2 regions of the Pectobacterium cacticida genome follow, and region 2 is predicted to be linked to the other one. Evidence: predicted binding sites of a transcription regulator. Region 2 holds the regulator's gene; the other holds the start of a gene.

Region 1 (6,905 bases), 470 kb from region 2:
TTTGGCGGAAACATCCACCATGGCGGCTTCGCCAGCGGCGTTAATGTGGGTCAATTGTGGCTTAGATGATGGCATAATGAACAATGCTTACCGTTAAGACGTTTTTTTCACGTGTGGATAGAAATTGCACGGTTTCTGGCGCGCATCCAGCTGTTCCTGAATGATGCGTTCCCAGGCGGTGCGACAGGCGCGTGTCGAACCCGGCATGGCGAAAATCACCGTCTGATTCGCCAAACCGGCCAATGCACGCGATTGTAGCGTCGCCGTGCCAATATCTTCATACGACACCATGCGGAACAGTTCGCCGAAACCTTCAATTTCCCGATCGAACAAAACGCCGATGGCTTCCGGCACCACATCCCCGGCGGTAAAGCCTGTTCCGCCATTAATCAGAATGCCCTGCACCTTGTCGCTGGCAATCCACGCCGAGATCTGTGCCCGAATCTGGTACAGGTTCTCTTTCACAATGGCGCTATCGACGATGCAATGGCCCGCTGACTGCGCAGCTTCGCGCAGATAGTCGCCGGAGGTGTCATCTTCCGCCGTCCGGCGATCGGAAACGGTGAGTACCGCAAGGTTGAGAGAAACAAATTCGCTACTGGCTTTGCTCATACCAGGCTCCTTTAATAATCAGTGATGTCGCGGATTAACCGCCGATAAATGACAGGTTTTGCGTCATGCCGCTATTCCCTTCATGCAGGAAGTGGGTCTGCTTCTTCGCCGACAGCCCGCCCGAGATACGCATCTTCAAATCGTCAAGATGACGATCGTCGCCCAGTAAATCGCGTAGTGGAATACCCTGTTCGCCAAAGAGACACAGATGCAGGTTACCAATAGCAGACACACGCAGGCGGTTGCAACTCAGGCAGAAATCTTTCTCATACGGCATAATCAGCCCGATTTCACCTTGATAATCAGGATGGCGGAAAACCTGTGCCGGGCCGTCGCTGCGGCCGCGTTGCTGCTGTAGCCACCCTTGCTGCACCAGTTGTTGACGGATCACATCACCCGAAACGTGGCGGCGACGAAACAGCTCTCTTCCCTCTCCCGTTTCCATCAGCTCGATAAAACGTAGTTGAATCGGGCGGTGTTTAATCCAGTCGAGAAAGGTTTGCAGGCTGCCCGCGTTCACATCACGCATTAACACCGTGTTGACTTTGACCTTGGCAAAGCCACAGTCAAATGCGGCGTCGATGCCGTCCATCACCTGGCGGAATTTATCCTGCCCGGTAATTGCATGAAACTGACGCGCATCCAGACTGTCCACGCTCACATTCAGCGCCGTTAGCCCTGCTTCTCGCCATTGAGCAACGTCGCGAGCCAAACGGTAGCCGTTAGTGGTTACCGCCAGCGTACGAATCGCCGGATTTTCACGGATGGCAGCGATAATATCGACAAAGTCACGCCGCAAAGACGGTTCACCGCCGGTGAGACGGACTTTTTCCGTCCCCAGTTCGGCAAAAGCGCGGCTGACGCGACGAATCTCATCGAGTGACAAAAAACAATGCGGATTGGTGCCATTGGCCTGATAGCCATTCGGCAGACAATAGGTACAGCGAAAATTGCAGACGTCTGTGATAGACAGACGCAAATAGTAGAACTTGCGCGCAAACGCATCGGTCAGTTGACTCACCATAAACACCTTTCCAAATACGGGAGATGCAGGCATTTCTACCTCGCACCCTGGTGACCGCGAAGGTCACGGCCAGGGCACCGTATCACGCGCACGACGCGCATCACTTAGGCACCAAGGCTAGGAGTTTGATTCCTATCGGTTATCCGTCAAACAACGACCTAATAGCCGAGAAAGAACCGTGATTGTGTCGGATAGTTTACTGCGAAAATGCACAGCCAACCACTTTCAAAATCGATATGTAAAGAAATATATAACGAATTTTCAATACGTTATGGTGCACAGCATACGGGAAAATGTGCAGCAGAAGTTGTTTCAGGTCATGCCTGTGTAAGGATTTTTCGCCTTTTACCGTGAAATCGGCTACCGTAACGCCGCTAATCATTAGTTACTATTTTACTACGCTTTATTCATAAGGTTTTCTATGCACAATCGCACGTTGGCCGACCTCGACAGGGTTGTCGCACTGGGAGGCGGGCACGGTTTAGGCCGTGTGATGTCTTCGCTCTCTTCCCTAGGTTCACGGCTAACCGGCATTGTCACGACAACCGATAACGGCGGTTCGACTGGCCGTATCCGTCGTTCCGAAGGCGGTATTGCCTGGGGCGATACCCGCAACTGCCTGAACCAACTGATCACCACGCCCAGCGTGGCATCTGCGATGTTTGAGTACCGGTTTAGCGGTAACGGTGAACTTGCCGGACACAATCTGGGGAATCTGATGCTGAAAGCACTGGATCACCTAAGCGTGCGGCCGCTGGAAGCCATCAATCTGATTCGCAACCTGCTCAAAGTCGATGCCTTATTGATTCCGATGTCCGAGCATCCGGTCGATTTGATGGCGATTGATGAACAGGGTAACCCCGTTTATGGCGAAGTCGAGATCGATCAATTGGCAGTGTTACCGCAAGATTTGCTGCTATACCCAACGGTGCAGGCTACGCACGAAGCGATTGATGCCATCGCCGCAGCCGATCTGATTTTGATTGGCCCCGGCAGCTTTCTTACCAGCATAATGCCGCTCATGTTATTGGAAGATCTCACTAGCGCCCTGTGTAACACAGCAGCACCTATGATCTACATCGACAATCTGGGAAGTGAATTAAGTAACCCCGCCGCGCAACTGACGCCGGCGAAGAAATTGCGCTGGATAGAACGCAAAATAGGGAAACGTTTGGTCGATGCGGCAATCGTCGGTCCGACAGTCGATGTCAGTCAGATCGGCGATCGCCTGATCGTGCAACAAGCGCTGGCCGCCGCCGATGTGCCTCACCACCATGACCGTGGGCTACTGCGCCAGGCTATCGATCGCGCGCTACTGATGCTGGATGCTAAACCCTGCTTAACCCCTACTCGGTGAAAACGGCTATTTCTGCCCCCCAGTGAACGCTGGCATCGTTAGGATATCGCTATAAATTGTGCGCGTAGTGCCTGCACCTCGTCGCGTAAGGCGGCTGCCTCTTCAAATTCAAGGTTCTGCGCGTGTGCCAACATTTTGCTTTCCAACTCGCGGATTTTCAGTTCCAGCGCCTTCGGCGTCATCAGTTCATAACGAGCAGCGGGTTCTGCCGCTTTACGGTTAGTACGCCCCTTGCCTTTGTTTGTCGGCTGACCCAATTGAAGAATATCGGAAATTTTCTTATTAAGCCCCTGCGGCACAATCCCGTGTTCGGTATTATACGCCTGCTGCTTTTCACGGCGGCGTTCCGTTTCGCCAATCGCTTTCGCCATGGATGGCGTAATCTTGTCACCGTAGAGAATCGCCTTACCACGCAGGTTACGCGCCGCACGACCAATGGTTTGGATCAGCGAACGCTCGGAACGCAGAAAGCCTTCCTTATCGGCATCCAGAATCGCCACCAGCGACACTTCTGGCATATCCAACCCTTCACGCAACAGGTTGATACCCACCAACACGTCGAACTCGCCAAGGCGTAAATCACGGATAATCTCCACACGTTCAACGGTATCAATATCCGAGTGCAGATAGCGTACCCGCTCACCGTGCTCTTCCAGATATTCCGTTAGGTCTTCCGCCATGCGCTTGGTCAACGTCGTGACCAGCACGCGTTCGTTAATCGCGGCACGCTGGCGAATCTCGGAAAGCAGGTCGTCAACCTGTGTCGCCACCGGCCGCACTTCAATAATCGGATCGAGTAATCCAGTGGGGCGAACAACCTGATCGATCACTTCACCACCCGATTTTTCCAGCTCATAGTTACCCGGCGTCGCGGACACATAGATCGTTTGCGGCGCTAACGCTTCGAATTCCTCAAATTTCATCGGACGGTTATCCAGCGCCGAAGGGAGCCGGAAACCATATTCGACCAGCGTCTCTTTGCGCGCGCGGTCGCCGCGATACATACCGCCGATTTGCGGGACGGTGACGTGGGATTCATCGATGACTAACAGTCCATCGGCAGGCAGATAGTCAAACAGGGTCGGTGGCGGTTCACCGGGGCCACGCCCGGACAGGTAGCGCGAGTAGTTTTCAATGCCGGAGCAGTAGCCCAGTTCGTTCATCATTTCCAGATCGAACTGCGTACGCTGGCTCAGCCGCTGCTCCTCCACCAGCTTATTATTCGCCAGTAACACTTTTCGGCGATCGGCCAATTCGACTTTAATCTCTTCCATCGCCTGTAAAATCCGCTCCCGCGGCGTCACGTAGTGCGTTTTAGGATAGATGGTATAGCGCGGCACCGTCTGGAGAACGTGTCCCGTCAGCGGGTCAAACAGCGACAACCGTTCCACTTCTTCATCAAACAGTTCAACCCGCAGCGCGACGTCGTCGGATTCCGCAGGGAAAATATCGATCACTTCGCCGCGTACGCGGAAGGTACCACGCTGAAACGCCTGATCGTTGCGGGAATACTGCAACTCGGCCAGACGTCGCAAAATCGCGCGCTGGTCAATCAGCATCCCTTGCGTCAGGTGCAGCATCATTTTCAGATAGAGATCGGGATCGCCCAGACCATAGATCGCCGAGACGGAAGCCACGACGATCACGTCGCGCCTTTCCAATAGCGCTTTGGTGGCGGAAAGACGCATCTGTTCGATGTGTTCGTTAACCGAGGCGTCTTTCTCAATAAAGGTGTCGGAGCTCGGAACATAGGCTTCCGGCTGATAATAGTCGTAGTACGAGACGAAGTACTCGACGGCATTGTTGGGGAAAAAGGCCTTCATTTCCCCATACAATTGGGCCGCCAGCGTTTTGTTAGGCGCCAGCATCATGGTCGGCCGATTAAGGTCGGCAATCACATTCGCGATGGTAAACGTTTTGCCAGATCCCGTCACGCCAAGCAGCGTTTGGTGCGCTAACCCGTCTTCCAATCCTTCTTTTAAACGACGAATGGCTTCAGGCTGGTCGCCCGCTGGTTTAAAGTCGGAATGCAGTGTAAATACTTTACTCATCGCTAGACACGCTACTTATCATTTTTAGCCATCGCGCAATACGCGAGGTTTGTGAATGGATGCCTGAAGGCAGGTAAACGGCACAGCAAACAATTTCAGTCTCTCGCATTGTCGCCCCTACACGCTGGCGACGCACGTCGAGTCCTGTATTCTGAATGCCAATCAGGGAATTCGCCACCGCCATGATACTGGATATAAAAACAGCATCAAGACATTATCACTCGATTGAATTATTCATCGGCGAATGAATTCGCTAGCACATTTATCTTTATTCTAGCAAATAAAATCTGCATGATTTATCCCCAGAATAGATAAAGTTGTAACATTACTGGATAGACGGAGAGGTTAATTTATACAGCGATCGGGTATTGATGATCAAGACGCTTGATTTTACCTAACTACATGATAATAAATATATTATAAAAACAGTGGAGAATAGCGCCAACCCGGCGGCAACCCGCGTCAGTTCTCGGTTGGCGCACGTTGTCTATCCCTAATACACATGGTTATCCACAGAAATGGTGGATAACTCCCACAACCCCGCATCAGCACTGAGTTAACGAAATGCCACCGTCATTCATGATGCTCTCTGATAGGAATTTTCTTCACACGTCTTCTGTGATTTTTCGTATGACGATTAGACAGGAAAAGCATAAAACGGCGAAGTACTACACCACGCCATTGGGTGATTAGAGGGCAATAAAATAGGTTTATCCTATTAATGTCGGTAAAATATTATATTTTTTATATAAAAACAGTTGAATGTCGTAAACAACACCAACCGTGATGTGATTTCACGCTGCCGAAGTAAACTCCCCCCTATCCCATCAGGGCGACTGGAATAGGCTCTACAATTGTCATCGCTATATTGATGGCAGCAGTACCACCTGCATACTGACCGTTTTCCTCGTCAGATCCACCGCGAGTATGATTCTCTTGGCACCATCCTGACTCAACCATACTTCCCCATCATCTGGCGATCGCTTTTCCAGGGTACAGCCTATTGAAACAAGGTAGCGCCGTAACGCTGCGATATCCGTGGTATCGGTAAAATAAACCGCACTCACTTCCGAAGCAGGGCCATCAGCCGGCGCGTTCACAAACCGATAGCTCGCCGATATTCGCGGCGCGCCTTTGATGATATCGTCTGTGAGCGTTTCATAAAGGGCCTTGTCTTCCATCGTGTAATCTTCACTTTCGAATTGAAAACCTGAGAAAAACCACCACAACAACCCCGTCGCGATGATACAGGCCATACATAGGTCGCACAGTAATCGATAGGCTTTTGCCATTTATCCTTCCCAAGGGCGCTAATGCCTTCCGGTTTATCATCTCCACCACGGCGGCGGCGGCGATCGAATTTCTAAAGCGACGGTTCTTCCCTCTACGTCAACAGCAAGGGTTATCGCTTTGCTCTTATCGTGACTTAGCCACATTTCGACATTGGCTTCTGTCATCTCAAGGGTACAGCCGAGGGAGGCAAGGTAGCCTTTCAGTGTGGCAATATCCGTAATGTTTTCAAAATACACCGCACTCACTTCCGCAGCAGCTCCCACGGGAGAATAATGAACAAACCGATAAACTGGCGAAATACGCGGAGCGCCCTTAACAATATCGTCTGTGAGCCTTTCGTATAGGGTGTTGTCCTCCTGGCTATAAAATTCAACATTTGGACCGGAATCAGAACCAGACCCGAAAATAAACCAGATCCCGGCCCCCACGGCGATGATGACCCCCATGACCAGATTTCTCAGTAAACGATATAACGTCGCCATTTATCCCCCTGAGAATTTCAGGTGCAGCCCTGTCCCATCATCAACCACGATATCCACCCGCTCAGAGGGAGCCGAGAGGTAGGGTT
Region 2 (6,905 bases):
GCTTTGTCAACCCGGTAAAAGCGTTCTGTTAGGCGTGGTAAATGCTCGGCCGCAATTCCCGGCCCGTTATCGCTAACCTGAAACTGCGCCCCCTGCGGAACCTTCTGCCAACACACTTCGATATGCGTCCCTTCTGGAGTATGGTTAACGGCGTTATAGACCAGATTGGATACGGCGCTACGGAGTTGTTCTTCATTGCCAAACACGCGAAGGTTTTCATTTACGCGGAAGACTATCTCATGGCGTCCCTGGCTCAGCGTCTGCGCTTCTCGTTGCAATACGCGCAATATCAGCGGAATATCTACTTTTTCATTTAGATCAATCGCCGTAGCCGCCTCAATACGGGATAACGTTAGCAGTTGTTTAACTAATCCGTCCATCCGCCGAGTCTGCTCCTGCATCGTACTCAACGCTTTCCCTCGCAACGCCGCATCCAACGTATCTTCCTGCATCATTTCCAAATACCCTTGCAGCACCGTAAGCGGCGTTCGCAGCTCATGACTGACATTAGCGAAAAAGTTACGTCTGGCGCCTTCAAGCTGGTGCATTTGCGTAACATCGCGTACCACCATCAGTAACTGCCCTGCGGAATACGGCATTATGCGAAATTCAACATGGTGGGAATTATTCAATTGCAGTGTGAGAGGGCGGCTAAAATCCTGCGCCTTCATGTAATTGGTAAAGTCGGGATAACGTAATAAGTTAAGAATATTTTGACCGTTATCCTCCGGCCAACGGAAACTTAACAGATGCTGCGCCAGATGATTACACCAAAAGATGGTCCCGTCTTCGGTAGTCATTACCACGGCATCGGGTAAAGATTCGGCACCGCTACGGAATCGTTTGATTAAAAGCGCCAGTTCGCGGCGACGGCGGCGATTACGTAATTGCATCTGATAAAGGCCGTAAAACAGCGGCTCCCAGCTCCAACGGCCGGGCGGCGGCGTCATACTGCGATCGACCCACAGCCAATGGGATAGTTTCAACTGGTTATAAAAATTCCAGCAGAGCAGGCTCAGTACGGCGACCAGCAGGAACCAGGGCAGATAGCCAAAAATCAGCCCCAGTAGCACCGCAGGCAAACAAAAAAAAGCCAGCTCCAATGCTAGCCTTTTCCAGGATAAACGCTCTAGCACGTTAACATTTCTCCGGTGAATACCACCTCAGTAACGCGTTGAAAAACGGTAACCCGTTCCCCGAACGGTTTGCACCATTTTGTCATGCCCGCTGGTTTCCAGCGCTTTACGCAGGCGACGAATATGGACATCGACGGTTCGATCTTCTACATAAACGTTAGTGCCCCACACATGATTGAGCAACTGTTCCCGACTATAAACACGCTCGGGGTGTGTCATAAAAAAATGCAGCAATTTAAATTCCGTCGGCCCCATGTCCAACGCAAGCTCTTCGGTCGTCACGCGATGCGAGGAAGGATCGAGGCTTAATCCACGCATTTCGATCACATCTTCCACCGCCATCGGCGAAATGCGGCGCATAACCGCTTTGATGCGTGCAACCAACTCTTTGGGCGAAAACGGCTTGGTAATATAATCATCCGCGCCGACTTCCAGCCCGCGCACACGGTCCTCTTCCTCACCGCGGGCGGTCAACATCATCACCGGAATATCACGCGTCAGCGCCTCCCGCTTCATATGCTTGATAAATTGCAAGCCCGAACCACCCGGCAGCATCCAGTCTAATAGCACCAAATCAGGAAAGGGTTCCGACAACTGCGTTACCGCGCTGTCATAATCTTCAGCTTCAACTGGCTGATAGCCATTTTGCTCCAGTACAAAGCAAACCATTTCACGGATTGGTGCTTCATCTTCCACGACTAATATGCGTTTTGCCATCGTTAATCCTGTCGTTAATCATCGTCGCTGTTAGCAGGCGGAGGCATTATGCGTCAGTTTTATGACAGATTTATGAAAAACGCCTGACCTCTCATTGTAGGCTATTGCACCCTAGACATCCTGTTTTTCGAGCCGCATTGCAAACGCTCAATTCCCCGCGCGACAGCCATCACCCTTGCTCTATATAATCGTAGCATGACGATGACAGATCACTATCGCGACGAGATAGGCGTTTCCTTATTCGCAATTCGCATAATGAATAATGACAATGCCTATCGTATAAATATTGAGAGAGCCCAATGCGCATTATCCACACCGCCGATTGGCATTTAGGACAATATTTTTATTCCAAAAGCCGCGCCGCGGAACATCAGGCTTTCCTGCACTGGCTCATTGCCCAGGTGGTTCAACATGAAGTCGACGCTGTTATCGTCGCGGGGGATATTTTTGATAACGGTTCCCCCCCTAGCTATGCGCGAGAAATGTACTATCGCTTTGTCGTTGAACTACAGCGAACAGGCTGCCAGCTTGTCATTCTCGGTGGAAACCATGACTCGGTGGCGATGTTAAACGAATCCCGTGATGTACTGGCCTGCCTGAATACGCAGGTCGTTGCCAGCGCCAGTGATGATCCCGCTCAACAGGTGCTGTTACTGGAAAACCGTCAGCATCAACCCGGCGCCCTGCTCTGCGCAATTCCTTATTTGCGTCCACGAGATGTGCTCACTAGCAAAGCCGGGCAATCAGGCGATGAAAAACAGTTCGCGCTTCAGGAAGCGATTACGACGCACTACCAGCGCAGTTACCAACTGGCTTGCCAAAAACGTGATGAACTCGGCCTGCCGCTACCGATTATTGCAACCGGGCACCTGACGACCATTGGCGCGACCGCCTCCGAATCTGTGCGTGACATCTATATTGGCACGCTCGATGCTTTCCCTGCCCAGGCTTTCCCTCCCGCAGATTATATCGCGCTTGGCCATATTCATCGGCCGCAACGCGTAACCCAAAGTGAGCATATTCGCTACAGCGGTTCCCCCATCCCGCTCAGTTTTGATGAACTCAACAGTGAGAAATCAGTCTGTCTGGTCAGCTTCACCGCCGATGATTTGTCGAAAACACCGCCACGGATACAGATAGATACCCTGCCAATCCCCGTGACCCAGCCGATGCTGTTGATGAAAGGCAGTCTGCGCGACATTGAGCAGCGGCTCACCGCTTTCAAAACCTATCAAGGGGATAAACCGGTATGGCTGGATATCGAACTCAACACGCAGGATTACCTGAGCGACATGCAGAAACGCATTCAGGCCATGACCGAGGGCTTGCCTGTCGAGGTGCTTCGACTCCGGCGCGCACGTGAACAACGTATGCAGGCGATTATCCGACAGGATAAGGAAACGCTGAATGAATTAAGTGTTTATGACGTTTTTGAACGTCGTCTGGCAATGGAGGCCGACCTGGAAAATGGTTGCCAACAGCGCATGCGCACGCTGTTTAATCAGGTTATTAACGAATTAGAAAATAGCGAGGCTGCCGAATGAAAATTCTCAGCCTGCGCTTAAAAAACCTTAACGCGTTGAAAGGCGAATGGAAGATCGATTTCACGCAGGAGCCTTTTTCCAGCAACGCTCTATTCGCCATTACCGGCCCGACAGGCGCCGGGAAAACGACGCTACTCGACGCCATTTGTCTGGCGTTATACCACGAGACGCCACGCCTTGGGCTGCTTTCCGCCAGCCAGAATGATTTGATGACGCGTAACACCGCAGAATGCCTTGCCGAGGTCGAATTTGAGGTCAAAGGCGTCGGATATCGTGCCTTCTGGAGCCAACGTAGGGCAAGAAATGCGCCTGATGGCAACTTACAGTCTCCCAAGGCCGAACTCGCGCTTATTGAAGGCGGTAAAATTCTGTGTGAAAAGCTGAATGACAAAAAAGACATGATCACACAGCTCACCGGGTTGGATTTCGGCCGCTTTACGCGATCTATGATGTTATCGCAGGGACAATTTGCCGCCTTCCTCAACGCTAAGGCGGACGATAGGGCGGCACTTCTGGAAGAATTAACGGGTACAGATATCTACGGCCTGATTTCCGAACGCGTTTATGACAAGCACAAACAAGCCAGCGTCGCATTGAACACGTTACAGACGCGCGCACTCAGTATTCAATTATTGAGCGATGAACAACGCCAGCAGATAGAAAATCAGCTTGCCGAACTGACGCAACAGGAGCAACAGCGCAACGCCGAACGTGAGCAAACACTGACTGCGCTGCGCTGGTTTGAGCAACTGACGCTGCAGCAAACGAGGGTAACGCATGCGCAGGCGCAACATACGCGCGCCGAATCCGCCATCCAGCAGGCCAGATCGCAGCTCGACAAATTAGCCAACAACGAACCGGCAGAAAAACTGAGACCGCTACATCAGGAAAAAGAGCGCTACCGTCAGGAGTCTCTGGCACTCGCCCAGCGGATTGAGCACTTGTCCCGATCGCTGGCCGATAAGCAAAGTGAGTTAACTACTCTGCGCCAGCAGGAGGAAAAGGCGGAGCAAGACGTTAGCAAACATAAACGAGAGCGGCAGGAACAAGAGCGTTTGATCAACGAGCAGGTCGTGCCGCTTGACCAGCGCATTGCTATGCTGGAACAGCAAAAAAACCAGCGGCAGGATGAACTGGCAAAAACGCAGGCTCGCCTGCACGCCAACGAGTCTAAACAAACACAGGTCGCCGCAGAACAACGGCAAGCTAAGCGGCAGCTTGAACAGATCCAATCTTATCGCCAGCAACACGCACATCACCAGCAATGGGGAGAGCTGTTACCGCTATGGCGTACCCAATTTCGCCAGTTGCGCCAGTTGCAGGACGATCGACAAAAGCTGAACCACAAACAGGCACAGCATATGGCAGAGTCGACGGCATGGCAGCAAGAAGCCGACAAGCTGGCGATACAGTTGCGTGAGCAACAAAAGGCCGTTAATGCTGTGCGCCAGCTGTTCACTCAACATGATGAAACGCGGCAACTTCAGGATGCGCACCAGCCACTTTCCGCTCTGTACCAGCGCTTTAATCAGCTCATGGATCAGCAGGCTATATGTCGGCAACTCGCCACCGTCAGCGACCAATACCAGCGCCTTCAGGTGAGCAAGCAGCAACATCTCGCCAAACTCGTTGAGACACAAGACCATATCGACCAGTTAGAAATATTGCAGAAACAGCAGCAGTCTGAACATCAGCAACGCAGCGAGCGTCTGGCCGATTTGGAAACGATATATCGGCAGGAAATGCATATTGTTAAGCTGGAAGCCGAACGCCAGCGGCTACAGGCGGGAGAGGCGTGCCCGCTATGCGGCTCAACGGAGCACCCCGCCATCGAGCGCTATCAGGCATTGCAACCGTCTGAAACGCAACGGCGTCTGACGGCACTACAACAGGAGGTGAACCAGTTAACCATCGCGCTGGCAAACACCACTGCTGAGCTGAACGCACGCTTACAGCAGCGGGAACAGCTGCAATTGGAGCTTGCTCAATGCGATAGCGAGCATCAGGCTCTGCTGCAACAATGGCAAGATGTCAGTGAGCGCTTACAAGTTACCTACTCGCTGGAACAGCAGGACGAAATAGCCGTCTGGCTTACAGAGCGTGAAGCCGAAGAACAGGCCATTCGACAGCAGATTGCCGCACGCGAGCAATTGCAAAAACAGTGGCAGGAAAGTAAGGATTTACTGACTGCCGCAGAGGCATTACAGCGAGAACTCGAGCAGAAGATCGCGTTGAATATCCAGCAGCAATCCTCGCTAAGCGTTACGCAACAAGAGATCGATCAATCACTGCAAAACGTGCATCAGCAGATCGCACAACATACTCAGGACATCACGCAGACGCTGACAACGGTGGGGCTTCTTTTGCCAGACGCTGACACACAGGATGGCTGGCTGGCTCAGCGTGACAGAGAATGGCAAGACTGGAAAACCAAAGAGCAGGAGCAATCTCGCTTAATTCCTCTGTTAGCCACGTTGGAAAGCGACCTACAGCATCTGAATCACAACGTGACCGAAGCAAAACAGCAATGCCAAACGCAGCAACAGCAGTTGGAACAGCACCTTGCGTTGCTCAGTGCAAACCAACAGGCGCGGCAGGCATTGTTCGGGGACAGACAAATCGCCACCGTGCGCGAACAGCTACAGCGAGCCAGCCAGCAGTACGACGATGCGCTGAGGCTAGCCCTATCAGCTCGACAGCAAACCGAAACGGCGTTAAGCCGTCTGACGGGAGAGCTGGCTAGCACGCAGCAGCAATATGACCAGTGTACACGCCAGCATGAGAGTGCGGCCGAACGCTTTACTCTGGCGTTGCAGCAAAGCACTTTCATTGATGAAACCACCTTTCTCGATGCGCTGCTTGATGAACAGGAACGCCAGACATTGCAGGAACTTAAGGAAACACTGTATCAGCACTTGCAGCAGGCAACGGCGCTGCGGCAGCAGGCTGAACAGGCGCTCCTTGAACAGCAACAAAAACGACCAGCCTCTCTGACGGAAGACATCACGCAAGAAGCGATACAGCAACGGTTGGTGACGCAGGATGAAACGCTGAAAACCAATCTGCGACAACAGGGTGAACTTCAACGCCAATTGGCTGACGATCGGCTACAGCGCCAGAGCCAACAAACCTTGCTCAATGAGATCGCCCAAAGCCAGCAACGGTATGATGACTGGGAAACGTTAAATTCGTTAATCGGATCCAGTAAAGGGGATAAATTCCGCAAGTTTGCTCAGGGGTTGACGTTGGACCATCTGATTTATCTCGCCAATCTCCAGCTTGCACGCCTGCACGAGCGTTACCAGCTAAAACGTAAGCCCGGCGGCGAACTGGAATTATTGGTGATGGATACCTGGCAGGCTGATGCCGAACGCGACACCAAAACGCTATCCGGCGGTGAGAGTTTTCTGGTCAGCCTGGCGCTGGCGCTGGCGTTATCCGATCTGGTTAGTCATAAAACCAGCATTGACTCGCTCTTTTTGGATGAAGGCTTTGGCACGCTGGATGC

What was found. The regulator PhoB, encoded in region 2, activates phosphate uptake and scavenging genes when phosphate is short. The targets are predictions, from matches to a motif close to CTGTCATAAAACTGNCNNAT.
Region 1: the regulator PhoB is predicted to act here: its motif matches at 5,083-5,102, upstream of uvrB (excinuclease ABC subunit UvrB).

Annotation. Positions count from the first base shown of each region.
Region 1 covers NZ_CP133656.1:1,397,411-1,404,315, reverse strand. Annotated here, with positions in the region: gene moaC (cyclic pyranopterin monophosphate synthase MoaC) at 1-75, opposite strand, end outside; gene moaB (molybdenum cofactor biosynthesis protein B) at 94-612, opposite strand; gene moaA (GTP 3',8-cyclase MoaA) at 647-1,636, opposite strand; molybdenum cofactor riboswitch at 1,624-1,772, opposite strand; gene yvcK (uridine diphosphate-N-acetylglucosamine-binding protein YvcK) at 2,058-2,993, shown strand; gene uvrB (excinuclease ABC subunit UvrB) at 3,032-5,044, opposite strand; gene RFN81_RS06670 (hypothetical protein) at 5,908-6,336, opposite strand; gene RFN81_RS06665 (hypothetical protein) at 6,373-6,819, opposite strand; gene RFN81_RS06660 (hypothetical protein) at 6,820-6,905, opposite strand, start outside.
Region 2 covers NZ_CP133656.1:927,302-934,206, reverse strand. Annotated here, with positions in the region: gene phoR (phosphate regulon sensor histidine kinase PhoR) at 1-1,136, opposite strand, end outside; gene phoB (phosphate response regulator transcription factor PhoB) at 1,164-1,853, opposite strand; gene sbcD (exonuclease subunit SbcD) at 2,153-3,397, shown strand; gene RFN81_RS04390 (AAA family ATPase) at 3,394-6,905, shown strand, end outside.